2 regions of the Yersinia intermedia genome follow, and region 1 is predicted to be linked to the other one. Evidence: predicted binding sites of a transcription regulator. Region 1 holds the regulator's gene; the other holds the start of a gene.

Region 1 (15,701 bases):
ACATGCAGATTCATACCAATAAGGTTGTCGTGACCTTGGTGTCTAATATCCGTAACGGACAGAGGAAGATTAAGAAGAAACCCTAATAAAAATTGGTTTAGGGCAACTCATCCTTAAGAGTAAATGTGACGCAATCCACGCGCCCAGAAGGTACTTAAGTTAATGCTTTTTTTTAATGGTATTGTATCTGGTTAAATCGAGTATAGGCTTGCCGGGGCGCTTTCTCAATAATAAATCGTCCCCGGCTCGCGTGTTCCTTAGTGACTATTTCCATTGGGAATTAATTCACTTCACCTATGGCGCTACCGCTGTGTTAGCGGCGCTTGTTATTCGGCTCATCCTTGGGCCTCGCCTCGTTGAGGCCGCCACAAGCCGCCTTCAAATCGGTTTGCGACCGGTTTATCGCCCGAATTACTTACTTATCTAAGCACATCACGTCTCATCCGCTTGCGGCTTTGCTGTAATGCCGATGACTTTGGTTACCGGATTAGTATGATTTTTTTCTTTTCGCAATGCGTAGCAATGAATGCCATAACCTAAAAATGCCAGAACCACTGTTGATAGCATCACGGTCACTGTTGCCAGCAATGGCTGGCTGATATAGGCCGAGACCACCATACTGGCAACAAAACACAACCCAAGCTGAAGGGTATTTTGCAGCGCGGCTGCTTTACCTGTGTTCGCTGGAAAGGGCATTAATGCATTCGCTACGATAATAGGGTAGCAGGCACCATTAACCAGCGCCATTATGCAGAATGGAATAAGTAAGGTCAGTAGGGTCGGCGTGGTTAACGTTGCTATCAGATAAAGTGCAATCATGCTGACCGCATAGCCTGCCAACAGCCACGGCAGCAAGGTGTTGCCCTTGATCCGGGCAAGAGCACTGCGGCAACCAAACCCGCCTAACAGGAAGGCCAGGGTCTGGGGGACATAACTTAATCCGATGACATTCGGGCTATAACCCATATCACCGAGAATAAAAGGTGAACCGGTTAACCAGGCAAAGAAACCGGCACTACAGGCAGCAAACATCATCACGTTGCCACTGAATGTTGCCGACTTAAGCAACTGCCAGAAACTGATTTTGGTGCTAATTCGTGTCGCATTATCCTGAGCAGTTTTTTTGCGTTCGCTCAATCGTGCCGTCGGGATCAGCAGCAGCAGTGTAACGGCCAGTAATACGACAAAAATTGCACGCCAACTGAAGTGGTTTAATAACCAGGCTCCCAGCAGCGGGGCTAATGCAGGAGAGAGCGCCACTAACGGCATAATGGTAGCGAACACCCGATTGGCCTTGCCGTCGCGATACCGATCTACCACTAACGCCTGCCAACTCACGGCAGCAGAACACACCCCCACTGCCTGAATGAAGCGCAGGATGAGTAATTGTGTCGCATTTTCAACCCACAAAACCCCCAGACAGCCGAGGGCAAATAATCCCAAACCAGCTAGCAGAACCGGTTTGCGGCCTAACTTATCCGATACAGGTCCCCAGATAAGCTGAGCGATTGCGAACCCCGCGAGGAAGATACTTAAACTGGCGCTGATAGCGCCGGCAGATGCTTGTAGCTCTTGTTGCATTGCGCCAAAAGCGGGCAGATACATGTCGGTGGCCAGATAACCCAACATACTCAGACCGGCCAGATAGAACATAAAACCAGACGACGTTTTCATTCTTTATTTCTCTTTATATCCTTCGTCCTTGGAACCGCAGAGGTGCTAGTTGCCGCGCCAATGACGTTGGCTAAATTATAATTTTTGCAGGCAAAACTTCTGTTACTGAAAATTAATTGCGGTGGGCATTCTATCGATGAGAAATTCGGTTGTGAAACGCTAATATTTGCGCCATGCTGTTAAAAATTTTGATAGCAAATTTGTGATGGAAAAGGTGAAAAACAATGTGGTCTGAATATTCACTGGATGTGGTGGACGCAGTAGCCCGTACCGGGAGTTTCAGTGCTGCTGCGCAAGAATTGCACCGCGTGCCGTCTGCGATTAGTTACACGGTGCGTCAGTTGGAAGAGTGGCTGGCCGTCCCGCTGTTTGAACGGCGTCATCGCGATGTGGAATTAACCGAAGCGGGTGTGGTTTTTATTAAAGATGCTCGCGATGTTATCAAAAAAATGAATAACACACGCCGCCAATGCCAACAAGTGGCGAATGGTTGGCGTGGGCAGTTAAATATAGTGATAGATAAAATTGTTAAGCCACAGCGTAGTCGCCGCTTAGTGTTGGATTTTTATCGACATTTTCCTGATATTGAGCTGCGGGTACGCTATGAAGTCTTCAACGGTGTGTGGGATGCGCTGGTGGAGGGGCAGGCGGAAATGGCCATAGGTGCTACCCGCGCGATCCCCGTCGGTGGGCGATTTGTTTTTCGCGATATGGGTTTTTTAAGTTGGCATTGTGTGGTGAGCATCGATCACCCTTTAGCCCGGTTAACTGGGCCACTTAGTGATAATCAGTTACGGCCTTATCCCTCACTCTGTCTGGAGGATACCGCCCGCAACCTACCTAAGCGTGACACCTGGACTTTAGCTAACCAGCAGCGATTGGTGGCTCCAGACTGGGCAACGGGAATCGACTGCCTGTGTGCGGGGTTATGCATTGGAATGGTACCAGCGCACATGGTGTCGCCGTTGATTGAACAAGGGAAGTTAGCGGCATTGACGTTGGTAGAACCGCTGCCCGATAGCCCATGTTGTTTGGCGTGGCAGCAGAACAACCACTCGCCCGCATTGGCCTGGCTACTCGAGTATTTGGGTGACAGTGTCACGCTGAATGCTGAGTGGCTGAAAGATGACGGTGAATTATCATTCAATGAGCAAGAGGTGATTGCGCGAACTTAGCACCGGTAGCGTTGCATGCTACCGGCGAAAGAGCATTAACGGCGGTAGTCGCGGAACGGGCCATCGGCAACGGAGCGGCGCTCAACCAGTTTAGGATGTACCTCAATGGTCTGCGGATCTTCACGTTTGCTGACAATACGATCAAGTAACATGGCAAAGGCGGTTTCACCCAAACGCTCTTTTGGCTGGTGAATCGTGGTCAGTGCTGGCGAGAAATAGCGAGCATTACGCACATTATCATAGCCGATCACCGAAATATCTTGTGGTACCCGTAGGCCCAACTCATCAGCAGCACATATTGCACCCATGGCCATAATATCGCCGCCACAGAATACCGCTGTTGGGCGATGCTTTTGTGTCAGAATTTGATGCATTGCTTTATACCCGGATTCAGGCTCGAAATCCCCTTGCACCACCCATTCATCACGCAGTGTGATATTGGCCTCTTCCAACGCTTTCAGGAAGCCCTGATGGCGACCACCACCGGTATTACGGGCTAACTGACCAGGGATAGCACCAATGTCACGGTGACCGCGCTCAATCAGGTAACGGCCCGCTAAATAGCCACCTTCAAAGGCGTTATCAATAATAGAGTCAGTAAAATCGCCACGAGCCGTACCCCAATCCATAACGACCATTGGGATATTACGATAATCCTCTAACATCCCTAGCAGTTGTTCAGGATATTCTGAACACATCACCAGCAGCCCATCGACACGTTTTTGCGCCAACATCGCCAGATAGGCTTTTTGTTTGTCCAGATTATTATGAGAATTACATAAAATCAGGGTGTAACCCTTGCTGTAACAACTGTTTTCGACGGCTTCAATCACTTCAGCAAAATAAGGTGCTTCACTGGATGTTGCCAGCAAACCAATTGATTTGGTGTGATTGACTTTCAAACTGCGAGCCACAGCGCTGGGCGAATAATGCAGTTCTTTAATGGCAGCCCACACGGCAGCCTTCGTGTTTTCGGCGACGAAACGAGTTTTGTTGATAACGTGCGAAACGGTGGTGGTGGACACACCCGCGTGTTTGGCCACATCTTTAATCGTTGCCATAAAAAGAATGACTCCTAAGCTTACCGGTTACAGTAGGGTAAGTATTATGTTAATCGTTTGCCTGCAATACTCGAAAACCACTCAGACACAAACACGATATTAGGCTGGGAAGTTGAATCAGCGGGTTGTCTGAAAGTATTTATTGGACGTTATTAGTCGGTATGCAGTTATGAACTGCGAATTTTGTCTGATCTGGAGGAAAAGTGAAAGGGGTAATCAAAGTTATAAAGTGCGTAATGAGCACAAGATTTTTTTTCTGAACTGTGGGAAAATAATTTAACACACTAACTATGTGCCTTTATCTTACTACAAACTAACCGGCTAAGGAGTTTTTATGGATACCAATCTGAAAATGTCGCTGATTACGACTGTTGGTGCGCTGGCGATGATTATTGTCTTTAGCTTCGTGGCAGTAATGAATTAATTGAGCCGCTTGCCGGTGTGAAGTGATAAGTAGGGCGGGTAAACCCGCCCTTAATTATTGTTACGAGTAATGCGCCGGTCTGTTGTCGCCGTATCAGGCTAAATTTTTCTCAACGAAAGACCAGTTAACCAGTGCCCAGAAGTTCTCCAGGTATTTTGGTCGCGCATTGCGGTAATCAATGTAGTAAGCATGTTCCCACACATCGACAGTTAACACCGGTTTATCAGTGGTGGTCAGTGGTGTTGCTGCATTAGATGTACTGACAATCGCCAGCGTGCCATCTGCTTTTTTAACCAGCCAGGTCCAGCCAGCGCCAAAGTTTTTTACTGCCGCATCAGTAAACTGTGCTTTAAATTCAGCAAAAGAACCAAATGACTGATTAATAGCATCGGCAACCTTACCCGTAGGTTCGCCACCACCATTAGGTGACAGGCAATGCCAGTAGAAGGTGTGGTTCCAGACTTGGGCCGCATTGTTAAATACCCCACCATTAGAGGTTTTTACAATCTCTTCCAACGTCTTACCCGCAAACTCCGTGCCTTTAATCAGATTATTGAGGTTAACCACATAGGTGTTGTGATGCTTACCGTAATGGTATTCCAGTGTTTCAGCTGAAATGTGGGGTTCTAGCGCATTTTGCGCATAAGGTAATGCCGGTAATTCAAAAGACATAGCTCTCTCCTTTCGGGGTTGCTCAGGGTGTTTGCTCCTCAAATCACATCAATTGCCGTTGGCAGCTATGTGGCGAAGAGCGGTTAAAGCTTAATTGTTGTATTTTTGTTGTGGGTATTAATCTTAACAACTTTCATCAGGAATGACAGAGATAACCTCACTGTTTGATGAGCGATAGCGTGAAAGTCATACAACGGGTTTAACACGTGAAGGGGCTTATTGTGCTATAGGCACCCGGTGGTGCTACCGGGCGCAAACTGAAGTCTTAGCGGATGGTTTTTGGTGTGACCACGCGGCGTGCGCCAACGTAATGATCTTGCCAATAGTCATTGTCCAGCATGCTGATACGAATTTCTTCGCCGGTACGCGGGGACTGAATAAACTTGCCATTACCCAAATAGACGCCCACATGATCGGCGACACCACGGTTAGCAATATTGAAGAATACTAAATCACCGCTTTCCAACTCAGCACGTTTTACGGGGGCGGCGTCACGCAGGTGATACATCTCGTTAGCCGTGCGTGGCATCTTTATTCTGATCACGTCTTTATAGGCGTAATAGATAAGCCCGCTGCAATCAAAACCGGTATTAGGAGAGGTGCCACCCCAGCGATAAGGTTTACCAACTTGTTTCATTAGTTTGCTCATCGCGGTCTGCTTGGCATGTTGATAGCGTTTTTTATGTGCCGGACTGAGCTTAATTTTACTATTAGCGACTAATTCGCTAGCGGCTTTGCCTTGGGTTTTATTTCTGTGCCGGCCGTAAGCGACTTTTTCTGTTTTTTTAACTGTGGTCACTTTTTTATTGGCTGCGGTTTTAATATTGGTTTTTTTTGTCGTGGTTTTACTGACTTCTTGTGCTTTTTTCTTCATCGTTTTAGTGGCGTTGGCAGCAATTTTCTTTTTATCGTTGCTGGCCGCTGTTTTAGCCGTTGTCACTTTGCCCGAGGTGGTTTTAGTGTTGGCGACTTTTACTTTTTTGCTGCTTTTATCGGCTTTACGCTTTTTACGATCATCCGGGCTGGCCTGGCTGACCTGTCCTTTCTTCTGCTCAGCCGAGACGTGAGCCTGCGGTGACGCATGCGCCAAATTTAAAAATAGCTGGGTAAACAGCAGCACAAACAGCGTAAATATTAAACGCATAATAACGCTACCAACCTTGCCCTAAGATGAATATGAAGAGTCACAGTATTGCCGAAACTCACGATATAAAAAAGCGCAGAGCGACATGATTTTAATCGATATTGTGAGAAAACATTAATGAATGAGTAATTGCCGTTTTTTCACACGTCTAATGGCCTTAAATCAACCATACGTCAACGAGTTATGTCCTTCGTACTTGAATTTGCTGGGGGCGTTACTCTCACTCCCTGCGCAGATTAGCATAAATACGAGCCAAATCGGGTATCTACTGATGTGCCATTCACATGTAACTGACTTGCCATGCTAATTACTGTAGTCATAACAGCAAGTATTCTTAAGAGCCCCATAAAGAAGATAATAGTGAATTAGTGGGATCAAAAATGTTATTCTAAATGCATATATTTGTAGCTGACAATATAACCATTCGGCCATAGAGTAAAGCCCCTGCAAAAGATGGCGTTTTATTCCAGTAGTGACAGTCGCTACAATAGGCCGGATGTAATAATTAAATTGAGCAATAAGGGCCTATTCCAGTAGGCGTAATTGTTGTAGCCACTATAGGGCTTGAGGAAGCAAGAAATGACGACGATTGATAAAATTCAGCGCCAGATAGCAGAAAACCCAATCCTGCTTTATATGAAGGGTTCACCTAAGCTGCCAAACTGCGGTTTCTCCGCTCAGGCTGTGCAGGCGCTGTCTGCCTGTGGTGAACGCTTTGCTTATGTTGATATCCTGCAAAACCCGGATATCCGTGCGGAACTGCCAAAATATGCTAACTGGCCAACCTTCCCACAACTGTGGGTTGATGGTGAACTGGTAGGCGGTTGTGACATTCTGATGGAAATGTACCAGCGTGGCGAACTACAGCAGTTATTGAAAGAGACCGCTGACAAATACCGTTCATCAGAAGAAAAACCTGCCGCAGAATAGGGCATGGATGTTTTCAGTGAAAAATAAAAAGGTGGCCTTTGGGCCACCTTTTTTGAAAGTAAAATTGTCGCCTTTTATCTCATGAACAATCTTAGCTCATGAACACTGCGCTATTCGGATTCCCCAGCCGGTATCGGCCAGCCACCCAGTTTCTTCCAGCGATTAACCAGTTCACAGAATAATTTTGCCGTTTGCATGGTGTCATACAATGCGGAATGCGCCTGGCTGCTATCAAACGGAATACCTGCCGTCAGACAGGCTTTTGCCAGAACGGTTTGCCCCAACACCAACCCACTGAGCGCCGCAGTATCAAAGGTCGCAAAGGGGTGGAACGGGTTACGCTTCAAACTGGCGCGTTCAGCCGCAGCCATCACGAAGCTGTGATCAAAGTTGGCGTTGTGTGCCACGATGATGGCCCGGTTACAGCCTTGATCTTTTAGCCCTTTACGTACGGCTTTAAAAATGGCGTGTAAAGCATCATGCTCACTCACTGCACCACGCAAAGGGTTGGTTGGGTCAATGCCATTAAATGCCAGTGCTTCTGGTTGCAGATTGGCGCCTTCAAACGGCTCTACATGGAAATGCAGCGTTTCATCCGGCAGTAACCAACCATCCTTGTTCATCTGCAAGGTTACCGCAGCAATTTCTAATAATGCATCAGTTTGCGCATTAAAACCGGCGGTTTCCACATCAATTACAACGGGGTAATACCCACGAAAACGGCCACTTAGGGCGTTAAGGTCACTTTTATCTACCATCAGTTTCTTATCTTCATCGAATTCAGCGCGCATTATGTCAAATTTTAGCGCGGGATGCAGGGGGGATATCGCGATGAGAAAAAAGGCACCTTAGGTGCCTTGATGCTAATCAGTTGCCAAGGCCGTGTCCGGCGCTCTTATTCTCGATTAACTCGATTTTATAGCCGTCGGGATCTTCGACAAAAGCAATAATGGTATTACCGCCTTTTACCGGGCCAGCTTCACGGGTGACATTACCACCCGCCTGACGAATTTGGTCGCAGGTAGCGGCGACATCATCCACGCCGAGCGCCAGATGACCAAATGCAGTCCCCATATCGTAACTATTTACATCCCAGTTATAGGTCAGCTCAATCACTGAACCTTCACTTTCATCGCTATAACCGACAAAAGCCAGCGAGTATTTATACTCCGTATTTTCGCTGGTACGCAGTAAACGCATCCCTAATACCTTAGTGTAAAAATCGATAGAACGTTGCAGGTCACCAACGCGGATCATGGTATGGAGTAAGCGTTTCATAATACCTCTTTGTAATCAACAGTTTAAAGTTTTAAAATCATTATAAATCAAAACTGATTCATAATCATATAGTAATATCATCCTGCTCACTACCTTCACTCTTCTGATATTTGGCTATGATGTGAAGATCTATTTAGTGCATTCTCCCGTTAGCACTCTTGTGGACAATCATCCGTACCGGATACGATTGCGCCGTTTTCTCGCGTTATCCCACGTGCAGCCAAAAAACAAAACAGCCAGTCAGAGTGTTAATCTAACTGGCTGTTATTTAATGATTTAATTTACGGACAAATTACAGGGTAGGGTAGTCGGTATAACCCTTCGCACCACCGCCATAGAAAGTATCGCCATCTGGCTCATTCAACGGTGCCTGTTGTTGCAGGCGGGCCACCAGGTCTGGGTTAGAAATATAGCTACGGCCAAAGGCAACTGCATCGATAAATCCTTTTTCTATCAAGTCTTCTGCTTTTTCAGCGGTGTATGCACCAGCACCCACAATAACGCCTTGGAAGCGAGCGCGGACGGCATCACGGAATGCGTCAGAATAAGGTTTACCGCCGGCCCAGTCTGGCTCAGAGATGTGCAGATAAGCAATATGACGTTTGTTTAGCTCGTCAATTAGATACAGCGCCGCCTCTTCCTGATCTTCACCATTATCCAAGCCATTGAATGGCCCCAATGGTGAGATACGGATACCAATATGTTCAGCGCCCCATTCGGCTACCGTGGCATCAACCACTTCCAGCGTTAGACGGGTACGGTTTTCAATGCTGCCACCGTATTGGTCGGTACGTTGGTTGGATGCCGGAGACATAAATTGATGCAACAGGTAGCCGTGGGCTGCATGCAGTTCAATATAGTCAAAGCCAGCCTCGCGAGCATTAGCCGTTGCCTGGCGGAAATCATTAATGATGCCAGGGATCTCTTCTGTTTCTAGCGCGCGCGGGGTGGAGCAGGGAACGCGGACCCAGGCTCCTGTTTCATCGCGTACCGTGGTGCGGGTATCTGCGGCAATGGCCGAAGGTGCCACAGGGGCTTGCTGGCCCGGTTGTAACGTGTTGTGTGAGATACGGCCAACATGCCATAACTGCACGGCAATATGTCCACCTTCGTCATGCACCGCCTGCGTGATTTTTTTCCATGCGTTTAACTGTTCCTGAGTGTGTAACCCTGGTGCACCCGCATAGCCTTTCGCCTGGAAAGAAATCTGGGTGGCTTCGGTAACAATCAAACCCGCGCTGGCCCGTTGACGATAATATTCAGCCATCAGAGGGGTTGGTATATCACCCGGTTCAATGCTGCGCAAGCGAGTCAACGGAGCCATAAATACACGGTTCGGCAAAGTGAGCGCGCCAACTTTCAAAGGGGAGAACAGTTTAGCAGTCTTCATGGTGCATCCTATATTAATAGACCAGTCGACTAGCGGCTGGGTAAATTCTGACAAACGAAAGTGTTAGATTCAGAATCATTGGATTATTGGGCTGGTTGTAGAATCAGTTCGATACTTTCTAGCGCACAGGTCAGCGGAGCAACCGATCGTTTCACCTTCGCCCGCAGTGAAGCACCGAGCCACAAGGCATACAGTGTTTCAGCCGTTGCCGCCGGTGAGAGCGTAATGCGCAGTGAGCCTTCGGCAATACCGGCTTCAATGGCATCTTGCAAACGACCAATCACACGGGCTGTGCCAATATCCAACGCATGTCGCATGGGTTCGGATAAGTCACTTACCTCTGCTGAGAGTTTAACCGCCAGACAAGCATTGTGGCATTCACTGCCACAATAGTTAGCAATAGCTTGAGCAAAATAGTGCAGCAGATGATGGCGCATATCACCTTGCGAATGGGTTAGCAGGCTTTCCATTTCAGCGTCGTAACTATCAAAGTAACGCTGTAGCATCGCCTCACCAAAAACTTCCTTCGAACGGAAATAGTGATAAAACGAACCTTTAGGTATGCCCGCCGTGGTCAGTAACAGGCTGAGACCCATACCATTAAAGCCAAGACGCAGGCTAAGGTTCTCACCGGTTGCTAACAGATGTTCACGAGTGTCTATGTGCGCGTGCTGTATTTTGTTCATGTCGAAGAGCGTAATAGACCAATCGGTCTAGGTCAAGAAAAAAATGCCAGCGGAGGGGATCGCTGGCATCAAGGTCACTTTCAGGTATCAACTCTTTACGGACTTTTTTGACTGATTCTTTCGCCCTGGTTTCGGCATTTCTGTAGTAAATCTAGCGCTGACTGATATTCAGTGGTTTGAACATTCATCATGCCTAATAAGGTATGGAAAAGATTATCTTGCGATATTTCATCATGTTGTGCACTGGCAGATAAACACTGACGGTCAATGCTAAAGCTTTTTGTATATTCAGGAGATAACCACATTAAGAATGGTATATGTGTCTGCTGGCTGGGGGCGAACATATAAGGGGTACCATGCAAATACATACCATTTTCGCCTAATGACTCACCGTGGTCAGAGAGATAGACCAGCGCGGTGTTAAAGTTATTACTGTGTTGTTGCAACAACTTAATGGTGTTATCCAGCATCGCATCGGTATAAAGAATAGAGTTATCGTAGGTATTGACCAATTCCTGCGGGCTGCAATCCTGAATTTGGTTGCTATTACAGGTAGGAGAAAATTTACGTATCTCTGGCGTTGAACGGCGATAATAAGCCGGTCCGTGACTGCCCATTTGGTGTAAGACGATAACGCCGTTACCTTGTAGCCCATTGATATAATTATCTAACTTATACAGTAATGCGTTATCTAAGCAGACCCCGTTCTCACAATCAGTGGTGAGTTGCAGTTGGGTAACATCCTGATGTGGAATACGATCGCAGGCACCTTTACAACCACCATCATTTTCGCGCCATAAAACATTCAAACCCGCATGGGCAAGAATATCCATTAAGCCCTCTTGGTGGCTGGCAAGGGTAGCATCATAATTTTCGCGTGCCATATTCGAAAACATACATGGCACTGAAACCGCAGTTTCAGTTCCGCAAGATGATGCTTTACTGAAATAGGTAACATCTTGTTTTTTCAGGCGCGGATTGGTTTCTCGCCCATAGCCACCCAAAGAGAAATTTTCTGCGCGGGCGGTTTCACCTACCACCAAAATGACCAGCGTTTTCTTTGGTTGTCCGCTAATTAATGGGCCTTTATGGGCATCTTCACCAAGGGTGACCAGTGGCATATTACTGGTAAAATATTTGTGTTTGGCGAATTGAAAACTGCCACTGACAAAGTTTGATGGGGTTAACATTTTAACGATACTTTTGTTATTCCGAATCAACGATGCGTAATCTTTATAAAATAGTGTGGCGACCAACAGAATAACAACGGCAGATACCAAAATATTTGCTGCACGTAGCCCCAACATATACCACCATGGGCGGGTGACCCGAATACGGACAAAGCAGACCACAATGGCAGGAATGATACCCGCTACCAGCAGCCAAAGCGCCATACGGGGAGTAAAGAGAGCGGTGGCCTCCTGCGAGTTGGTTTCAAAGGCATTTTGCATCATGTTGGCGTCAATGACGGCACCATAACTGAACATAAAATAGTTTGCTGCTGCGCTGCCCAATAGAAAGAAAATAATGATGGGCTTATGCAGTAAAGGCACTGCTAACAGACTAAATATGATGTTCAGTGCACAGAAGATCACCACCGGAATTGTTGCGGCGAAGAGATAGCTGTCACTGCTGTCAAAATGGATCAGCGACCAGGCTTTTGCAATAAATAATGCGTTATGTGCCAAGGTGAAAAAGAGTGCGCTGGCCAGAATAAAGCTCAGTCCGTTACACTGTAACTTATGTCGAACATTCATTGTGAAAATGGAATCCTACGGTTCACTAATTACCTGAATGGTATCGAATGAAACTTAAGATAACCTTAGCCGTTAATGGCCGCGGCCAGCGTTGACGGAGGATTTTTACAACAGTAAACAAATTGAGCTTGCCAGCCGTGGTGAAGCAGTCTTCAATTAAAGTATCAGCCGCAGGAGGCACAGTGTCTCAGCAACTTGAGTTTTTCGACATTCCTAGCCCGTGCCGTGGTATCTGCCAAACAGATGACCGTGGCTTTTGTCGTGGCTGCCTGCGTAGCAGGGATGAGCGCTTTAATTGGATGAAAATGAGTGATCCGCAAAAACGGGATGTACTGCGTTTATGTCGCCAACGGCTACTGCGTTTGCAGCGTGGCAATAAACAACCGGATGAGCCATTACCGGAACAACCATCCTTGTTCTAATTCACCGCAACCTTGTCTCAAACTTTGACATTTCTGGCTATTTTAGCGCTAAGCCCCCGTTTGGCCTTTAATTGATGGTTCAGGGAGGATTTAACCTTGCCGTCGGTTGTGTATGCTTATAGGCAGATAAACAGATGAGGTAGCTAATAATGGATACACGTAGCCAACTGGCTCCGCTTGGACCTGAATTTTCACGTATGATTTGCGGTTATTGGCGGCTGATGGAATGGGGCATGTCGCCTGAACAATTGTTGGTCTTTATCGAACAGCATATTGAATTGGGTATTACCACGGCAGATCATGCTGACATTTATGGCGGTTATCAGTGTGAACAGGCGTTCGGGCAAGCATTGCGCCTTAAACCGTCCTTGCGTGACCAACTGGAGTTGGTGAGCAAATGTGGTATTGCCACCACGGCTAAACCAGAACATGCGTTGGGGCACTACATCACCGATAGTTCACATATCATTACCAGTGCTGAGCAATCATTGGCCCATTTGCATACTGACTATCTTGATTTGTTGCTGATTCACCGCCCAGATCCGTTGATGGATGCCGATGAGGTGGCAGAAGCCTTCACTCAACTGCACCAAAGTGGCAAAGTAAAATACTTCGGTGTTTCAAACTTTACCTCCGCGCAATTCAGTTTACTTCAATCGCGTCTGCCGTTCTCGCTGGTCACGAATCAGGTAGAAATTTCGCCGCTGCACCAGCCAGCTATTGTTGATGGTACGCTCGATGCCTGCCAAAAACTGCGCATCAAACCTATGGCGTGGTCTTGTCTTGGGGGCGGTAGGTTGTTCAGTGATCCAGAGTTCCAGGTGTTACGTGATGAGTTGCAGGCGGTAGCCGATGAAATGGGTGCTGCAAGCATTGAACAAGTGGTTTATGCCTGGGTTCTACGTTTGCCGTCGGCACCGTTACCGATTATTGGTTCTGGCAAGATAGAACGGGTTAAAACCGCATGGGCATCGCTCTCCTTAACGATGACACGCCAGCAGTGGTTCCGCATTCGCCGTGCCGCATTGGGGTACGACGTGCCTTAAGCCTTATCTTTGCGCCAGCAAAGCTCAGGCTGGCGCAGTTTTGTTTTCCTCGGCAGGTGGTGCCAATTGCAGTTGTGTCAGTGAGCAATATAATCGCCAAATCAGCCCTGCCAGTTCCCGCCCAGAAGCATCGGGGTATTGAGCCAAAATCGCACTCATCCGCTGTAACTCCTGTAACGTCGCGAGCAACGATTGGGGTTGCACACCTTTTTCGGTCATACACCCCTTCAGGCAGTGAATACAAACATCTCGCACCGCTGATAATGGCGCAGAGGTGGTTTGCCAATCACGTAATTGCCAGACCACGTGGCTGCAATTGAGCAATACCATCCCCCAACGCAGCAGCCACAGGCGAGCAGCTTGATCTTTACTGAGATTGAGTTGGCTAACGCGATGGTAAATCAGTGATTCAAATTGATTCTGACTTTGCTGCGGATGGCTACTGATTTGGTCAATAAAATCACGCCGTAGCATCCGAATGATACGTCGACTTTTGCGTTTGTCAGAACTGGGGCGCAATAGCTGAAACGCAACACCTGCTAACATTACACCGACTAATTTACCAATATTGTCATTAAGGAACTCTTGATAATCATAGCTTGGCGGGTTGGTCACACTCAGGAAAGAACCCATAAATACAATTAATTGGCCCCACAATGAAGCATAAGTTGGATGCTGTAGCTTCATCATTTGCATGGTGAGTAAAATGGGGAAGAGCAGCACCGCAAACTGCCAGAAATCATCAATTTGCACCATCACGCCAAATTTAAGAATAAAGCAGCCGATAGAAAGCAAAACAATGGCTTTCATTAGTGTAGCAATGCTGTCTGTTGGTGATGGAGTTGCGGAGTAAAGCACGCAACTCACTGCCGCCAATGCCAGAGCAGCACTGCCAGAACTCCACTGCGTATTTATCCAAAATGCGCAGCCGATAACAATACACACGAAGGTGCGCAGCCCGTTATAAGCCGCCTCATAGCTATCGGTATGGCGAGCCAGTGCGGTTACCGACGGTGGTGGCTGGAGGCCGGTGGTGGGTTCTTTATCTAACTGAGCCAGCCAGCGATTGACTTGCAAATATAACCAACAAAAATGCTGTAATCGTAACCAAAAGGCACGGTGCCGATAGTCAAATTCATCGTGTGGGGCGATTTGTTGCAGTATTTTGGCTAACTGATATTTATCGCAATCGGGCTGCTGTAGTGCCTGGAGCAACTGTGATAGTACCGGCATCAGATTTTCTGGCGGAGTTGGCCAGTTAACTAACATGCGCCGTAGGCTGGTAATCACGCTGGTTATACGCAATTGACGATGCAAAATAAAATTCAATACATTATTTTGTCGCCGCAAACGATAATGGCTCCAAAACGCTTGGATCCGCAATAAATTCATGGTCAGAATCTGGCCAATCAATCCTTCATGTGATGCGCGCAGTTGTGGGTTATGATCGGTTTGCCACAATAACTCGGCATGTTCCAGTAAGCGGGACTGCATGCGGCGCAGTGAGGTCAGTAGCGCTTCGCCGTCGGACGTGCTCGGCAGCAGCATCATCATCAGGCCACCACACAAAATCCCCGTAATCACTTCACAGACTCGCGCCTGTGCAATATCAAAAATCTGTTGTGTGCCCGCGGTGTTGACTGTCGAAAAGGCAATAATAGCAGTGGTATAACCGGCTAACGCAAATGCATAAGAAACATTGTTTTGATAGTGGTTGGAGACAAAAGTACACCAACCAATCCAAGCGGCGATTACCAAGGTAAACAGCCAGGGGTCATTCAGGCAATGGCCAGCAATTATCACTGATGCCGCCGCCCCCAGTAAGCTACCGATGATCCGGCCAATACTCTTGCTGATGACACCGCCGACGGTGGGGAAACTCACCACCGCTGCGGAGGTCATCGCCCAGTACGGCTCATCTAAATTCAACGCAAAGGCAATCCACAGGGATAAGCACATTGCCAGTGAGTTACGCAACGCATAGCGCCACTGACCGGCATTAGCTTTACCCCACGGGGTTTGTTGCCACAAGGGAAAGGAGA
Region 2 (15,701 bases), 1.7 Mb from region 1:
AATGGATCATTAACATACGCGAACCGTGCCCGACAGCGCCCAGCAATGCACAGTAACGCAATGCCCGCACCGGCACATTAAATACCATAGCAAAACCCAATGCCGGGATAGCCGCCAACACCATGTCTTGTAATAATGCCCAGAGTAAATTCATCACCACCCCCGCAATCCCCATAACGCCATCGCAAATATCACCCCAATACAGGTTGATAACGTTAATAAACTTGCCATTGCCCAACGGGCCAAACCAGTATTAACGTGGCCCTTAAACATATCGGCTACTGCATTGATCAACGGGAATCCCGGTACTAACAGCAATACGCTGGCGGCCATCGCCACACTGGACGCCTCTTGGAAAAACGGTAAACGCATTAACAAACCAGATGTTGATGTGGCAACAAAAGCAGTGATACAGAAATTAATCAGCGGATTCATATGATGTGCCGTCAGGCTCTGGCGCACAAACATCGCCAACCCACTGGCTAAAAAGGTGATAGAAAACGCATCCCAACCACCACCGTTTAATTTACTGAAACAACCACAAGAGAGCGCCACCATCACGACGACCAGCCAGCGCGGATAGCGAAGAGGTTTAATATGCTCGAAGCGTTTTTCTACATCTTTTGCATCCAGTATGTGGTGCTCCGCCATAATCACAATATGCTGTACTTCCGTTACCACCTGCATATTGATCCCACGATCGGTATTTTTACGGGTGGATGTCAGGCAATTACCCTGATTTATTGTGGTCAGCACAATTGCGTTAGCCGAGATAGAACTCTCGACACTGTCCATCCCCAGAGCCATGCCAAGCCGTGCAGATAGCTGCTCAACCAACATACTTTCGGCCCCATGCTGCAACAACAATAGGGCACATTTGATGCACAACCGCGTAATTTCTCGCTGCTGTTGATGCAAAACATCACTGCTTATTACATTATCCAGGCTCATATTCGTGCATCACTATCCGTCAAAAGAGTAAAAGACATCTGCGGCAATCCCATTACTACTGATAAGCAAACCACCACAGATAACAAATAAGAATAATGCAGAGGAAGCCAAGTGGCGTTATTATCGCCAGATAGTACCACTCTCATTCGGTAATCCTTATGCTTGAAACCTCTTTATTCGTTGCCACACTTGCTACCTTGGGCATGCTCTCCCCCGGGCCAGATTTCTTTCTGGTAATCAAAAACGCTGCCCGCTATCGCCGCCCCGCAGCCATGATGACAGCCCTCGGCGTAATTTTGGGTGTTGCGACACATATGTCTTATTGCGTGGCTGGCCTGGCAGTCGTTATCGCTACCACGCCATGGCTATTCAATCTGCTGAAATATGCCGGAGCCTGTTATTTGATCTGGATTGGTATCCAGGCCCTGCTGTCACGAGGAAATAGTAAGCTGAGTATCGATAACACTGCACAATATCCCGTCACACTGAAAGCCGCGTTCTTGCAGGGATATCTTTGCAATTTATTAAATCCCAAAGCGACTCTTTTCTTTCTCGCCGTTTTCACACAAATATTACAGATAAACTCCGGCGTGGGTGAGAAACTGTGGTACGCCTCAATCATCTGGCTACTGGCTGTTATCTGGTGGCCCCTACTGGTGATTCTGATTCAAAGTGCACCGGTACGCCGAGGTTTGGCGAAAGTGCAAAAAGTTGTCGATAAATTACTGGGTGGTCTGTTGATCGGCCTGGGTATCAAAGTTGCATTAAGCTAACTGCGCCGATTCTTAACGCCTGGCTATAAGCTACTATTCACAACCCGCACGAACATTGATCTTCACCAATGTTGTTTATGAACAATACTATCGTTTATGAATAATACTTCTGTGCATAAAAAACACTGTTTATGCGGGTAAAAAGCGCGATTTTATATCCAAAGTCATTGGAGTTGCAGGTAGGCACCCCTGTGGCTTCAAGAACGAAGGATATATGAGCATAAAAAAGGGGGCGATGTATCCATCGCCCCCTTTTTTAGCGCCCAAATTAAGCTTTCATATTCTTAATCTTGGCATGCATTTCTTGTACTGAAATCACTTGCTCGGTAGGGTCCGCATTCAAAGCCATTGCTGTTGCGAAGCCACCATTCAAGGTGGTGTCGTAATGCACTTTATATTGCAAAGCACTACGACGAATCAGTTTAGAATCTTCAATCGCCTGACGCCCTGCCGTTGTATTCACAATATAAGTATATTCACCGTTCTTGATACGGTCCTGAATGTGTGGGCGACCTTCATGTACCTTGTTGACTAAACGTGGGTTTATCCCTGCCTCGCCCAGAACCACCGCAGTACCGTGGGTTGCATCCAATTCAAAGCCCTGTTTAAGCAACTTGGCGGCCAAATCAACCACCCGGTGTTTATCTCCCTCACGGACAGATAACAGTGCGCGGCCACTCTTTTTCATACCAGACTGACTGCCCAGCATCGCTTTAGAGAAAGCTTCAGCGAAGGTCCGACCGACCCCCATCACTTCACCGGTAGAGCGCATTTCTGGCCCTAAAATCGGATCCACACCTGGGAACTTGTTAAACGGCAATACCACTTCTTTTACCGAGTAATAAGGGGGAATAATCTCTTCCAGAATACCCTGCTCTGCCAATGACTGCCCCACCATCACGCGTGCGGCGATTTTTGCCAGTGGCATACCGGTGGCTTTAGACACAAATGGTACGGTACGGGCTGCACGAGGGTTAACTTCAATCAGATAAACTTCGTTATTCTTCACGGCAAACTGCACATTCATTAAACCGCGCACGCAAAGCTCAAACGCCAGTTTTTCAACTTGTTGGCGCATTACATCCTGAATTTCTTTACTCAGGGTGTAAGCGGGCAATGAACAGGCTGAGTCACCGGAGTGCACCCCTGCTTGCTCAATGTGCTCCATAATGCCACCGATCAACACGCGCTCACCGTCACAAATGGCATCAACATCCACTTCAACGGCATCATCAAGGAAACGATCCAGCAGCACTGGTGCATCGTTCGAGACACTCACTGCATTTTGGAAGTAGCGGCGCAGGTCAACTTCGTCATAAACGATTTCCATCGCGCGACCACCCAAGACATACGATGGGCGGACCACTAACGGATAACCCAGACCCGTGGCTTTCTCTACGGCTTGTTCGATAGTAGCAACCGTCGCGTTCGCTGGTTGTTTCAAGCCCAGACGATTTACCGCCTGTTGGAAACGCTCACGGTCTTCTGCACGGTCGATTGCATCCGGGCTAGTCCCGATAACAGGGACACCGGCGGCTTCCAGTTCACGCGCTAATTTTAATGGAGTCTGCCCACCGTACTGCACGATAACGCCTTGCGGCTTCTCAATACGCACGATTTCCAGCACATCTTCCAGGGTGACAGATTCGAAATAGAGGCGATCAGAGGTATCGTAGTCGGTCGAAACCGTCTCAGGGTTACAGTTCACCATGATGGTCTCGTAACCGTCTTCACGCAGCGCCAGTGACGCATGTACACAACAGTAGTCGAATTCAATACCCTGGCCGATACGGTTCGGGCCGCCCCCCAGTACCATCACTTTCGGACGATCACTGGTTGGGTTGGATTCACACTCTTCCTCGTAGGTTGAGTACATGTAGGCAGTATCGGTAGAGAATTCAGCCGCGCAGGTATCTACACGCTTGTACACCGGATGCAGGCCCTGTTTATAACGCAGCTTACGCACTTCACTTTCCGCCGCACCGACCAATTTTGCCAGACGGGCATCGGCAAAGCCTTTGCGCTTCAACTGACGCATAAAATCAGCATTCAGACCATTAATACCGCACTCTGCCACGCTCTCTTCCAGACGAACCAACTCTTCAATCTGCACCAGGAACCAGCGGTCAACGTTAGTCAGATTGAAAACACCATCAACCGACATGCCTGCACGGAAGGCATCGGCGATATACCAGATACGATCAGAACCGGCTTCTTTCAATTCACGGCGAATTTTAGTCAGTGCTTCTGGATCATCCAGACTCACTTTCGGGTCAAAACCGGTCGCGCCAACTTCCAGACCGCGCAAGGCTTTTTGCAGCGATTCCTGCAAGGTACGGCCAATCGCCATCACTTCGCCAACCGATTTCATCTGCGTGGTCAGGCGGTCATTCGCACCGGCAAATTTTTCGAAGTTAAAACGTGGGATTTTGGTGACAACATAGTCGATAGATGGCTCAAAGGAGGCCGGCGTGCGGCCACCAGTGATATCATTCATCAACTCATCGAGCGTATAACCTACCGCCAGTTTGGCGGCAATCTTGGCAATCGGGAAGCCGGTTGCTTTAGAGGCCAGAGCGGAGGAACGGGACACTCGCGGGTTCATTTCAATAACGATTAAACGGCCATTTTTCGGGTTAACCGAGAATTGCACGTTGGAGCCACCGGTTTCTACGCCGATTTCACGCAGCACTGCCATCGAGGCATTACGCATGATTTGGTATTCTTTATCAGTCAGAGTCTGAGCTGGTGCAACAGTGATAGAGTCACCGGTGTGGATGCCCATCGCATCGAAGTTTTCGATGGAGCAGACGATGATGCAGTTGTCGTTTTTGTCGCGCACAACTTCCATCTCATACTCTTTCCAACCAATCAGCGATTCATCGATCAACAGCTCTTTGGTTGGCGATAAATCTAACCCGCGCTCACAAATCTCTTCAAACTCTTCACGGTTATACGCGATACCGCCACCGGTGCCACCCATAGTAAAAGAGGGGCGGATAATGCAAGGGAAGCCCACATCAGCCGCTACAGCCAGAGCTTCTTCCATATTGTGCGCAATACCTGAACGCGCAGTATCCAGACCAATTTTCTTCATCGCGATATCAAAGCGACGGCGGTCTTCTGCTTTATCGATAGCATCGGCAGTGGCACCTATCATGGTGACACCGAATTCAGCCAGAACGCCCTTGCGCTCCAGTTCCAGCGCACAGTTCAGTGCGGTTTGACCACCCATGGTGGGCAGCACTGCATCCGGGCGCTCTTTTTCAATAATTTTGCGTACCACTTCCCAGTGGATTGGCTCGATATAAGTGGCATCGGCCATTTCCGGGTCAGTCATGATGGTTGCCGGATTGGAGTTCACCAGAATGACACGGTAGCCTTCTTCACGCAGTGCCTTACAAGCCTGAGCCCCAGAGTAGTCAAACTCACAGGCCTGGCCGATAACGATTGGGCCAGCGCCCAGAATCAGGATGCTTTTTATATCTGTACGTTTTGGCATGGTTTGAGGCTCCTGATTATTTATTGGTATGGCTACTGTTACGGCTTGCAGTTGTTGCGCGGTAAGCTTCAATCAGTTCGATAAAGTGATCAAACAATGGCGCTGCATCATGTGGACCTGGGCTGGCCTCTGGGTGCCCCTGGAAGCTAAATGCGGCTTTATCAGTGCGATGAATCCCTTGCAGAGAACCATCGAATAAAGAAACATGTGTAGTTCGCAGGTTGGATGGCAATGTGGTTTCATCTACCGCAAAACCGTGGTTCTGTGCGGTGATCATCACGCAATCGGCATCTAAATCTTTCACCGGGTGGTTGCCACCGTGGTGACCAAACTTCATTTTCACTGTTTTTGCGCCACTGGCCAGCGCCAGCAATTGGTGGCCTAAGCAGATGCCAAACACCGGAATGTCGGTTTCCAGAAAACGCTTGATAGCCGCGATAGCATAATCACATGGCTCTGGGTCACCTGGGCCGTTGGATAAGAAAATGCCATCTGGGTTCAGTTTTAGCACTTCTTCTGCCGGTGTCTGTGCAGGAACGACCGTCAGGCGACAGCCTCGGTCCACCAGCATGCGCAGGATATTGCGCTTCACGCCGTAGTCGTATGCCACTACATGGAAGGGCAAATCTTCTGGTTGCATTGCCGCAGGTAAGTCACCTTCCAGAGTCCAGCTACCTTGTAACCAGTCATAACGCTCTTTCGTGGTCACTTCTTTTGCCAGATCCATCCCCTTCAGGCCTGGGAATGCTTTCGCCTTTTCGAGTGCTAAAGCGGCATCAGACAAGTCACCCACAATAATGCAGCCATTTTGTGCCCCTTTCTCACGCAGCAAACGTGTCAGCTTACGCGTATCGATATCAGCAATCGCAACAATGTTGTGGCGCTTGAGATATTCAGCTAAGCCTTCTTCATTACGGTAGTTGCTGGCAATCAAAGGCAGGTCGCGAATAACAAGACCTTGGGCGTGTACTGCGGAGGATTCTTCATCGGAGGCATTAGTGCCGACATTGCCGATATGAGGATAAGTAAGAGTAACGATCTGGCGGGAGTAGGAAGGATCAGTGAGGATTTCTTGATAACCGGTCATTGACGTATTGAAGACCACTTCCCCCACTGCCGTACCCTCTGCCCCGATGGCCCGACCGTGAAATTGGGTTCCGTCTTCGAGAACCAATAGCGCTGACTTAATCAAAACATCCTCCAAGGAATAAACAGTCACATTATTTGCATATTAATTCATATCTAGCGATCTAAATCAATGCAAAAACCGCCCTCAAAGCTAATTTTTGGCAAATTGGGCGCATTTTAATGATGAGTGACGCTCTTGTCTAGCCAAAGTGCCATTTTTTCTCTGTTTTTTACCGTTCTCATTAAAATGAGGGGATTATAGCGGTAAAAACACATGCTAACTTAACATAGTAAACGGTTGCGAGGTGTAGTGACTGAGAAATATCGTTCCAGAGCAGTAAAAATCAGGGCCAATGACCAAGGAAGGGATTAAAAGACAAAAAAACAGACAAAAACACAGATAAATAAAGGTTATACAAACAATTAATAATGAAACAATTATTTATTAAAACAAATAAAAAAGGACAATAAAATATTGCCCTGTTATCAAACGATTATGATAAAAACAACCACATCACTGGCTGTGCTTTACACCTTTAAAGTTCATTCAAATTCAGTACATCACGCATATCAAATAAGCCATTACTGCGCGTTGACACCCAAACAGCCGATTTAACCGCGCCATTGGCAAAAGTCATACGACTGGTCGCTTTGTGTGTGATCTCAACACGCTCACCAATATCAGCAAACATAGCCGTATGCTCTCCAACGATATCGCCAGCACGCACAGTTGCGAAACCGATGGTGCCAGGTTTGCGTTCACCGGTATGACCTTCACGGCTATAAACTGCACAATCTTTCAGTGAACGCCCTAGTGAGTCAGCAATTGCTTCCCCCATCGCCAGCGCGGTACCTGAAGGCGCATCAACTTTATGCCGATGATGTGCTTCGATTATTTCGATATCGGTATAGTCGCCCATCACTTTCGCTGCCTTCTCTAGCAGTTTTAGCACCACATTGACCCCAACACTGAAGTTGGCAGCGAACACAATAGCAATGTCCGTTGCCGCAACCCTGATTGCTTCTTTACCTGCATCATCAAAGCCAGTCGTGCCAATTATCATCGCCTTACGATATTGACGACAAATGGCTAAATGCGCCAGCGTGCCTTCAGGCCGGGTAAAATCGATCAACACATCAAAATGATCAACTACGTCAGATAAATCATCACTTACTGTGATGTTTAACAACCCCACTCCGGCCAGTTCGCCGGCATCACTCCCCACTAATGTGGATCCGACACGTTCAACAGCAGCCCCCAGCACCACACCTTCAGTGTGAGTAATTGCCTGGATAAGTTGTCGGCCCATACGGCCACCCGCGCCGACAACAGCGATACGAATTGTTGAATCAGTCATACTTCCTCTCATATTGTGTCATCTACCCTGACCAAGGTTCAGATTAGCCGCCCGCTATGGACTCTGCCAGCCTATTTAATCTGTATTAGAAAAAAATGATATACGCGTGCTTTTATCAGTGAAACCACTTAATTCCTTACATACCCGTCATACTTCAAGCTGCATGTGCGTTGGCTGCGTTCAAATCGGTTCCCGACCAATTTGTATCTCTCTTGCCGCCTTCCTGCAACTCGAATTATTTAGGGTAAAATACTCGGAAACACTTCATCTGGCATAGTGCGGTTATTTCGCATATTCATGCAGTTATGGTGAAATATACCCATAAAAAAGCAGCCACTGAGGGCTGCTTTTTAACGCTGAAGCACGATATCAATCAGTCGATCTGTTTTACATCGACACGTAACTCTTTAGGTACTTCGAAAACGATACTCTCTTCACGGCCACTGAGTTCGATAGATCCACCAGCACCAAGAGCTTGCAAGCGTGCGATGACTTGTTGAACCAGAATATCAGGAGCAGATGCGCCAGCAGTAACACCAATACGTGCCGCACCCTGCAACCATAACTCTTGTATATCCGCTGCTGAATCAATTAGATAAGCAGGTTTACCCATCCGCTGTGCCAACTCAGCCAACCGATTAGAGTTAGAGGAGTTTTTCGAGCCAACCACTAAGACAACATCAGCATCATTAGCCAGATTGCGCACCGCTTCCTGCCGGTTGGTCGTGGCATAGCAGATATCATCTTTGCGTGGACCGACAATCTTCGGGAAACGCTGGTGCAAGGCATCGATAATTGCAGAGGTATCATCAACCGACAAAGTCGTCTGTGTCATAAAGCACAGATTGTTCTCATCTTTAACCTGCAAAGCCCATACATCATCAGGTGATTCAACCAGATACATGCCCCCTTGCGGGTTGCTGTATTGCCCCATGGTACCCTCCACTTCCGGGTGACCAGCGTGCCCTATCAAGATGGCTTCTTTACCCTTGCGGCTAGCGCGTGCGACTTCCATATGAACTTTGGTCACCAATGGGCAGGTTGCGTCAAACAGCATCGTCAGCTTGCGCTCACGAGCTTCTGCTCGCACAGCCTGCGACACGCCATGGGCTGAGAAAATCAGAATAGAGCCATCTGGCACTTCTGCTATCTCCTCAATAAAGATAGCACCGCGCTCACGCAAGCTATCAACCACATAACGGTTGTGTACCACTTCATGGCGCACATAAATTGGCGCGCCATACATTTCGATCGCGCGTTCAACAATACTGATAGCCCGATCAACTCCGGCACAAAAACCGCGTGGATTAGCCAGCAATATCTGCATGCATTGCCTCCTGTTGGGGGTCAATCTCCAGCACTTCAATTTCAAAGCTAATGGAATGCCCTGCCAACGGGTGATTGAAATCAACAGTAATAGACTCTTCCGCCACTTCCCGCACCACGCCTGGCATTTCACTGCCATCGCGGGAGGTAAATAGCATAATAGTACCGGCATCTGGCACACCGGTTTGAGCAAAATCACGCTGGGTAAAATACTGAATCAGATCAGGGCTTTCCAAACCAAACGCATCTTCAGGCTGCAAGGTGAAAGCATGTTTATCACCCACTTTCAAACCTATCAACTGCTGCTCAAGTGCATCAGAAAGGCTGTCATCGCCTAAACGAAACAGCGCAGGTTTGCCGTGAATATGTGTTGATTCCGCCGTTGAACCATCTTCCAGTTTCAGAGTGAAGTGCACCAATACGGCGCTCTTGTCTTGTACAAAATGGTCTTGTACTTGATTACCTGGTACACGCTCAGACATCTCATTCACCTTTATTCATGGCCGTTTTTTCAGCAGGGCTTAAAAAACCCTCAAAGATAACCAACGCAGCACCGATACAGATAGCGGTATCGGCGATGTTAAAGGTTGGGAAATGCCAGTTATTGACGTGGAAATCGATAAAATCGATCACCGCACCGTGCACCATGCGATCAAATAAGTTACCTAATGCCCCACCGATAATCAGAGCATAAGCACAATTGAGCAGGCGTTGTTTGGCAGTAGAGCGATACATCAGCACCATGAGTATCACTGAAATACCAATAGCGATGCCCGCAAAGAACCAACGCTGCCAGCCACTTTTATCGGCAAGGAAGCTAAAAGCTGCGCCAAAATTCTGTGCGTAGGTCAGGTTGAAAAAAGGGATCAGCGGCACTGACTCATACAGGGCAAAGTGGGTCATGACCCACTGTTTGCTGCTGAGATCCAAAATAACCACCAATACCGCCAGCCATAACCAGCGCAATCCGGTCGAACAAATAGGTTTACTCATTAGGCGAACTTACGCTCTTCACCGTCTCCGGCAACGTTAGTGACACAGCGGCCGCACAATTCTGCATGCTCCGCCACCAAACCGACATCTTGAGTGTAATGCCAGCAACGCGGGCACTTCTCACCATCAGCCTTATTAAAGGTGATTTTCAACCCGGCAATCAATTCACTTTGCAGCGCATCATCACCCGCATCGGCATAAGGAGCGACTTTTGCGGCAGAGGTCAACAGCACAAAACGTAATTCATCTTGCAAGCTGTTCAACCGCGTAGCCAGTTCAGGCTCAGCGAACAAGGTGACTGCCGCTTCCAATGAACCACCGATATGCTTATCACTACGGGCTTGCTCTAACACCTTGTTGACTTCGCCACGGACTTTTAACAGCTCGGCCCAGAAAGTATCGTTCATACTTTCATCACCCGCCAACCCGAACAGACCGTCATACCACTCTTCAGTGAAGACATACTGTGGACGACTGCCGGGCAGTTGGTTCCAGATCTCATCTGCGGTAAAGGACATAATAGGTGCCATCCAGCGCACCAATGCTTCTGCGATATGGAACAATGCGGTCTGGCAACTGCGGCGGGCAACACTGTCACCTTTCGCGGTGTACTGGCGGTCTTTAATGATATCCAAATAGAAGGATCCCATCTCAACCGAGCAGAACTGCATCAAGCGCTGCACCACCAAGTGGAAATCGTAATTTTCGTACGCTTCCATGATCTCGGCCTGAGCCGCTTGGGCGCGGCCGACTGCCCAACGATCCACTACTACCATCTCTTCCGGTTTCACCTGATGCAGCGCAGGATCAAACCCATTCAGGTTTGCCAGCAGGAAGCGCGCAGTGTTACGGATACGGCGATAAGAGTCAGCAGAGCGTTTGAGGATTTCGTCAGAAACCGCGATCTCACCGGTGTAATCAGTTGATGCCACCCACAGACGCAGAATATCACCACCCAGTTTGTTCATCACATCTTGCGGGCTGATGGTGTTACCGATGGATTTGGACATTTTACGCCCCTGACCATCAACGGTAAAACCGTGGGTCAGCACTTGGCGATAAGGCGCTTTGCCTTTCATCGCGGTTGCAATCATCAGTGAAGACATAAACCAGCCACGGTGTTGGTCAGAACCTTCCAGATACATATCCGGGCTATGACCACCAAACTCAGGGCGCACGTCAACCACCGACGAGTGGGTTGAACCGGAGTCAAACCATACGTCTAAGGTGTCTGGCACTTTGGTGTAATCGGCAGCATCAGCACCCAGGATGTCCGCAGGATCCAGATCCCACCATGCCTGAATACCGTCTTGCTCAACGCGCTTAGCGACTTCTTCCATCAGCTCGGTACTGCGTGGATGTAGTGCTTCAGTCTCTTTGTGCACAAACAGGGACATCGGCACGCCCCAAGTGCGCTGACGCGAGATACACCAGTCCGGGCGGTTTGCCACCATGGTTTCGATACGCGCCTGACCCCAATCCGGGATCCATTGCACGCCTTTAATCTCTTCCAGCGACTGCTTACGCAGGCCTTTCTGATCCATGCTGATAAACCATTGTGGTGTAGCACGGAAGATAATAGGTGTTTTATGACGCCAACAGCACGGGTAGCTGTGAACCAGTTTTTCAACTTTCAGCAGTGCGCCTTTTTCACGCAGCAACTCAACAATCACATCGTTGGCTTTAAAGACGAACATGCCATCCAGACCAGGATACGTCCCCGCCAAATAGCAGCCATTTGGACCAACCGGATTGGCAACTTCCAAACCGTATTTCTGGCCGATAACAAAGTCATCCGGGCCGTGACCAGGTGCAGTGTGAACCGCACCAGTACCGGCATCCAGTGTGACGTGATCGCCTAAAATTGCCGGCACATCAAAGCCCATAAACGGATGATTGAAACGCAGCAGTTCTAAATCAGAACCTTTGCAGCTCCCCAATACCGTCCATTCAGCAATACCTGCGCGCTTCATGACACTTTCAACCAGGTCTTCTGCCAGAATCAGGCATTCGCCATTGACCTGGACAAGTTGGTAAATGTATTCAGCATTCAGTGAAATCGCACGGTTAGCGGGCAAGGTCCACGGAGTTGTCGTCCAGATAACCAGTGAAATCGGGCCGTTAATCGCCGCAACATTAAATTTGGCGCTCACTGCCGCTACATCGACGGCATTAAAGCGCACATCGATAGAAGGTGAGGTTTTATCGTAATATTCAACTTCTGCTTCAGCCAGTGACGAACCGCAATCGGTACACCAATGCACTGGCTTCGCGCCTTTGTGCAGGTGGCCGTTATCAATGATTTTGCTTAATGAACGAATGATATTGGCTTCAGTTTTGAAATCCATCGTCAGATAAGGATGGTCCCAATCGCCCAATACGCCCAGGCGGATGAAGTCTTTCTTCTGGCCTTCAACCTGTTCAGCAGCATATTTACGGCAGGCAGCACGGAACTCTGCGGCACTGACTTTCTCGCCCGGTTTACCAATTAACTGTTCAACTTTTAACTCGATCGGCAAACCATGGCAGTCCCACCCTGGAATATAAGGAGAGTCGTAACCCGCCATTCCTTTCGATTTAACAATAATGTCTTTGAGAATTTTGTTAACAGAGTGACCAATGTGAATGTTGCCGTTCGCATAAGGAGGGCCGTCGTGCAAAATAAAGGTTTTTTTACCTTTCTTGGCCGTACGAATAATCCCGTACAGATCCTGCTCATACCAACGTTTCAGCATGTCAGGTTCACGCTTAGCCAGATCGCCGCGCATCGGGAACCCTGTTTCAGGCAAGTTCAGGGTATTCTTGTAGTCACTCATTAGATTCTCGGTTCCGTTTCGGCTAGAAATATTAAACCGGTGTCTTTAGCCCGAAAAATGTTCGGGCCGTCACCACATCATGGGCGATTTGCTGCTTCAGGGCATCGAGCGAAGCAAAACGCTGTTCGTTGCGCAATTTCGCGCGGAGCACCACGTCAATATGGCACCCATAAAGATCCATAGTTACATCCAGCAGATGAACCTCTAGCTGCTGGCGAACACCAGCAACGGTAGGCCGGGTGCCAATATTGGCAACACCGGGTAATGGCTCTGGACCCAAGCCATACACATCAACCGCATACACTCCTTTCACCGGAGCGACTAAACGTTTTAACGGCAAATTCGCCGTGGGGAAGCCAATCGTCCGCCCCAGCTCATCACCATGAACCACTCGGCCGGAAATGCTATAGGGGTGGCCAAGCAACGCCTCAGCCAACACCAAATCATCATCAAACAGTGCCTGACGAATAGCGGTGCTGCTAATGCGCAACCCACCATCACAAAAGCTATCTGTGCTGATAACATCGAAACCAAATTCAGCACCGGCTTGTTGTAACAGCTGAAAATCCCCCTGACGCTCTGCGCCAAAGCGGAAATCATCACCAACAGTTAAAAACTTAACACCCAACTTATCTACCAGCAACTGGGCAACGAAAGCTTGCGCAGTATTAGCGGCAAAACGCGGATCAAATTTTACGCACAACAGATAATCAACGCCGGCCTCGGCCAGATATCTGGCTTTATCCCGCAGGCGTGTCAGCCTTGCTGGTGCTTTGTCCGCTGCAAACAATTCCAGAGGTTGCGGTTCAAATATCATAACCATTACGGGCAACCCTAAGCGCCGACCTTCACGCTTTAGCTGCTCCAATAAGGCCTGATGTCCACGATGGACACCATCAAAGTTACCGATAGTTAGCACGCAACCATGGTGGCGTGCCCGGATATTATGTATACCGCGAATTAGCTCCATAGCTGGCTCAAAACAGTGGAAATCGCCGGATTATACCTTGTACAGCCCTTAAGGTTAACCCGCGATTGGTACCTTTAACCGAAAGTCATACCATTTTGCCAATATTGTGCAGGTAAAATCCCTTTTACTCACTTTATCCTGTAGAATGCGCACGGAGTTTGAATACAGAAGCAGGCTGAGATTTTTACAAGAACCACCGTCGAATCCCTTCAAGGCAGTGAACTGTGGATTTTTCTTTCGAAAGACTGTATTCCGCAGTGTGAAGCTGGTAAAATCCCGCTCCATCACAACGTAGCAAGTGCCGCCCGTACAAACGGCGCTTATTTGCACAAATCCATTGACAAACGAAGGCTAAAAGGGCATATTCCTCGGCCTTTGAATTGTCCTCAATAGAATATATTTGGGAGTTGGACCTTGGCTAATATCAAATCAGCTAAGAAACGCGCCGTACAGTCTGAGAAACGCCGCAAGCATAACGCTAGCCGTCGCTCAATGGTGCGTACCTTCATTAAGAAGGTGTATGCGGCAATTGCAGCTGGCGATAAAGACGCAGCGCAAAAAGCATTTAATGAAATGCAACCAATCGTGGATCGTCAGTCCTGTAAAGGTCTGATCCACAAAAACAAAGCAGCGCGCCATAAGTCAAACTTAGTCGCGCAAATCAACGCAATGCAGTAATTGCATTACGTCGATTGCTTAGTAAAAAGACCGGCCTAGGCCGGTTTTTTTATATCCAATGATTGATATTGCTTACAATTTAACCTCTTTACTGTCAGCCCGATCTATACCCTATAGATTTCGAGTTGCAGGTAGGCGGCAACGAAATGAATCCAAGGAGTTGAGATAACTCAATGGATTGGGGGAGTGATGGCAGCCAACACTCCTGCATATTGAAAGATGACGGGGATAGTTAGCCGCTGAAAAGCGCGGAAAAATCTTTGTTACATACTCGTTGTACTGCCGGATGTTGGATCATCCGCTCGGCAAAAATCACGTAATACTCTTCCTGCACACTGTCTAAGCGGCCAATTTCAACAATCTGGTCATCTTTAGCATAGGTATCAGCAGCGTACATTGTCGGTGCGACAAAAATAGCATTGTTATAAATAGCGAAAGCATTCATCAGTGCCGCGTCATCAAACTCCCCCAGAATCTCTACCTGTAGCCCTTTGCTGTTAATCCAATTCAACAATTTGCGCCCAAGCATGGAACGACGGCCCGGTATCAGCAAACGTTTTTGCTGCAAACAAGCAGGGAAAGGTAAATCCGGGATAGGCTGACGACAATAAAAACTCACGCTGCATTCGCCCAACTTAACAGAGAACAACCCTTCTTGTTGGCTGGAATCAACCGGACAATCGGACAGAATCATATCCAGCTTGTGCTGACTTAACTGCTCCAGCAGCATTTCGTGGGTCGATTCAAAACAGCGCAGATGAATTTTTTCATTCTCAACGACGGCCGTTTCCAGTACCTGGCTCACTAAACGCTTGGATAATGCATCGGCCACACCCACATCGAACAACAGATTAGCTTCTTTACGGTAGTTAACGATATCCAGCATTTCATGGCTGAGCATGAACATTTTATCCGCATAACGAAAGACCAACTGCCCCAGTTCTGATGGCACCAAGCCTCGCCCCTGGCGCTTAAATAATTTACCGCCCAGGCGCTCTTCCAACGCTTTAATTTGCCCGGTAATTGTTTGTGGCGTTAGGAATAACGCCTCGGCTGCACCGACAACAGAGCCTTCTCTACAGACCTGCCAAAAGTAATAAAGATGATTGAAATTGATATGTGACATTCGCATGTTGTTATCCCCTTAACATATCGCGGGCAGATACATGGCTCCATCCACGACAAACGGTCCTTGTTCTGAGACCA

What was found. Region 1 encodes PurR, which represses purine synthesis genes. Its sites were predicted from a motif close to CANGCAAACGTTTGCNTG; they were not measured.
Region 2: the regulator PurR is predicted to act here: its motif matches at 6,642-6,659, upstream of carA (glutamine-hydrolyzing carbamoyl-phosphate synthase small subunit).

Annotation. Positions count from the first base shown of each region.
Region 1 covers NZ_LR134116.1:2,210,640-2,226,340, forward strand. The annotation lists gene punC (purine nucleoside transporter PunC) at 433-1,674, opposite strand; gene punR (DNA-binding transcriptional activator PunR) at 1,899-2,849, shown strand; gene purR (HTH-type transcriptional repressor PurR) at 2,885-3,910, opposite strand; gene cydH (cytochrome bd-I oxidase subunit CydH) at 4,245-4,334, shown strand; gene sodB (superoxide dismutase [Fe]) at 4,428-5,006, opposite strand; gene EL015_RS10110 (C40 family peptidase) at 5,272-6,150, opposite strand; gene EL015_RS10115 (Grx4 family monothiol glutaredoxin) at 6,730-7,080, shown strand; gene rnt (ribonuclease T) at 7,191-7,838, opposite strand; gene gloA (lactoylglutathione lyase) at 7,948-8,358, opposite strand; gene nemA (alkene reductase) at 8,651-9,748, opposite strand; gene EL015_RS10135 (TetR/AcrR family transcriptional regulator) at 9,832-10,434, opposite strand; gene eptA (phosphoethanolamine transferase EptA) at 10,530-12,191, opposite strand; gene EL015_RS10145 (DUF1289 domain-containing protein) at 12,374-12,613, shown strand; gene EL015_RS10150 (aldo/keto reductase) at 12,763-13,659, shown strand; gene EL015_RS10155 (FUSC family protein) at 13,684-15,701, opposite strand, start outside.
Region 2 covers NZ_LR134116.1:3,921,640-3,937,340, forward strand. The annotation lists gene EL015_RS17960 (threonine/serine exporter) at 1-154, opposite strand, end outside; gene EL015_RS17965 (threonine/serine exporter family protein) at 154-951, opposite strand; gene EL015_RS17970 (LysE family transporter) at 1,110-1,724, shown strand; gene carB (carbamoyl-phosphate synthase large subunit) at 1,993-5,226, opposite strand; gene carA (glutamine-hydrolyzing carbamoyl-phosphate synthase small subunit) at 5,243-6,418, opposite strand; gene dapB (4-hydroxy-tetrahydrodipicolinate reductase) at 6,891-7,712, opposite strand; gene ispH (4-hydroxy-3-methylbut-2-enyl diphosphate reductase) at 8,086-9,039, opposite strand; gene fkpB (FKBP-type peptidyl-prolyl cis-trans isomerase) at 9,020-9,520, opposite strand; gene lspA (signal peptidase II) at 9,522-10,031, opposite strand; gene ileS (isoleucine--tRNA ligase) at 10,031-12,847, opposite strand; gene ribF (bifunctional riboflavin kinase/FAD synthetase) at 12,879-13,817, opposite strand; gene rpsT (30S ribosomal protein S20) at 14,232-14,495, shown strand; gene nhaR (transcriptional activator NhaR) at 14,728-15,627, opposite strand.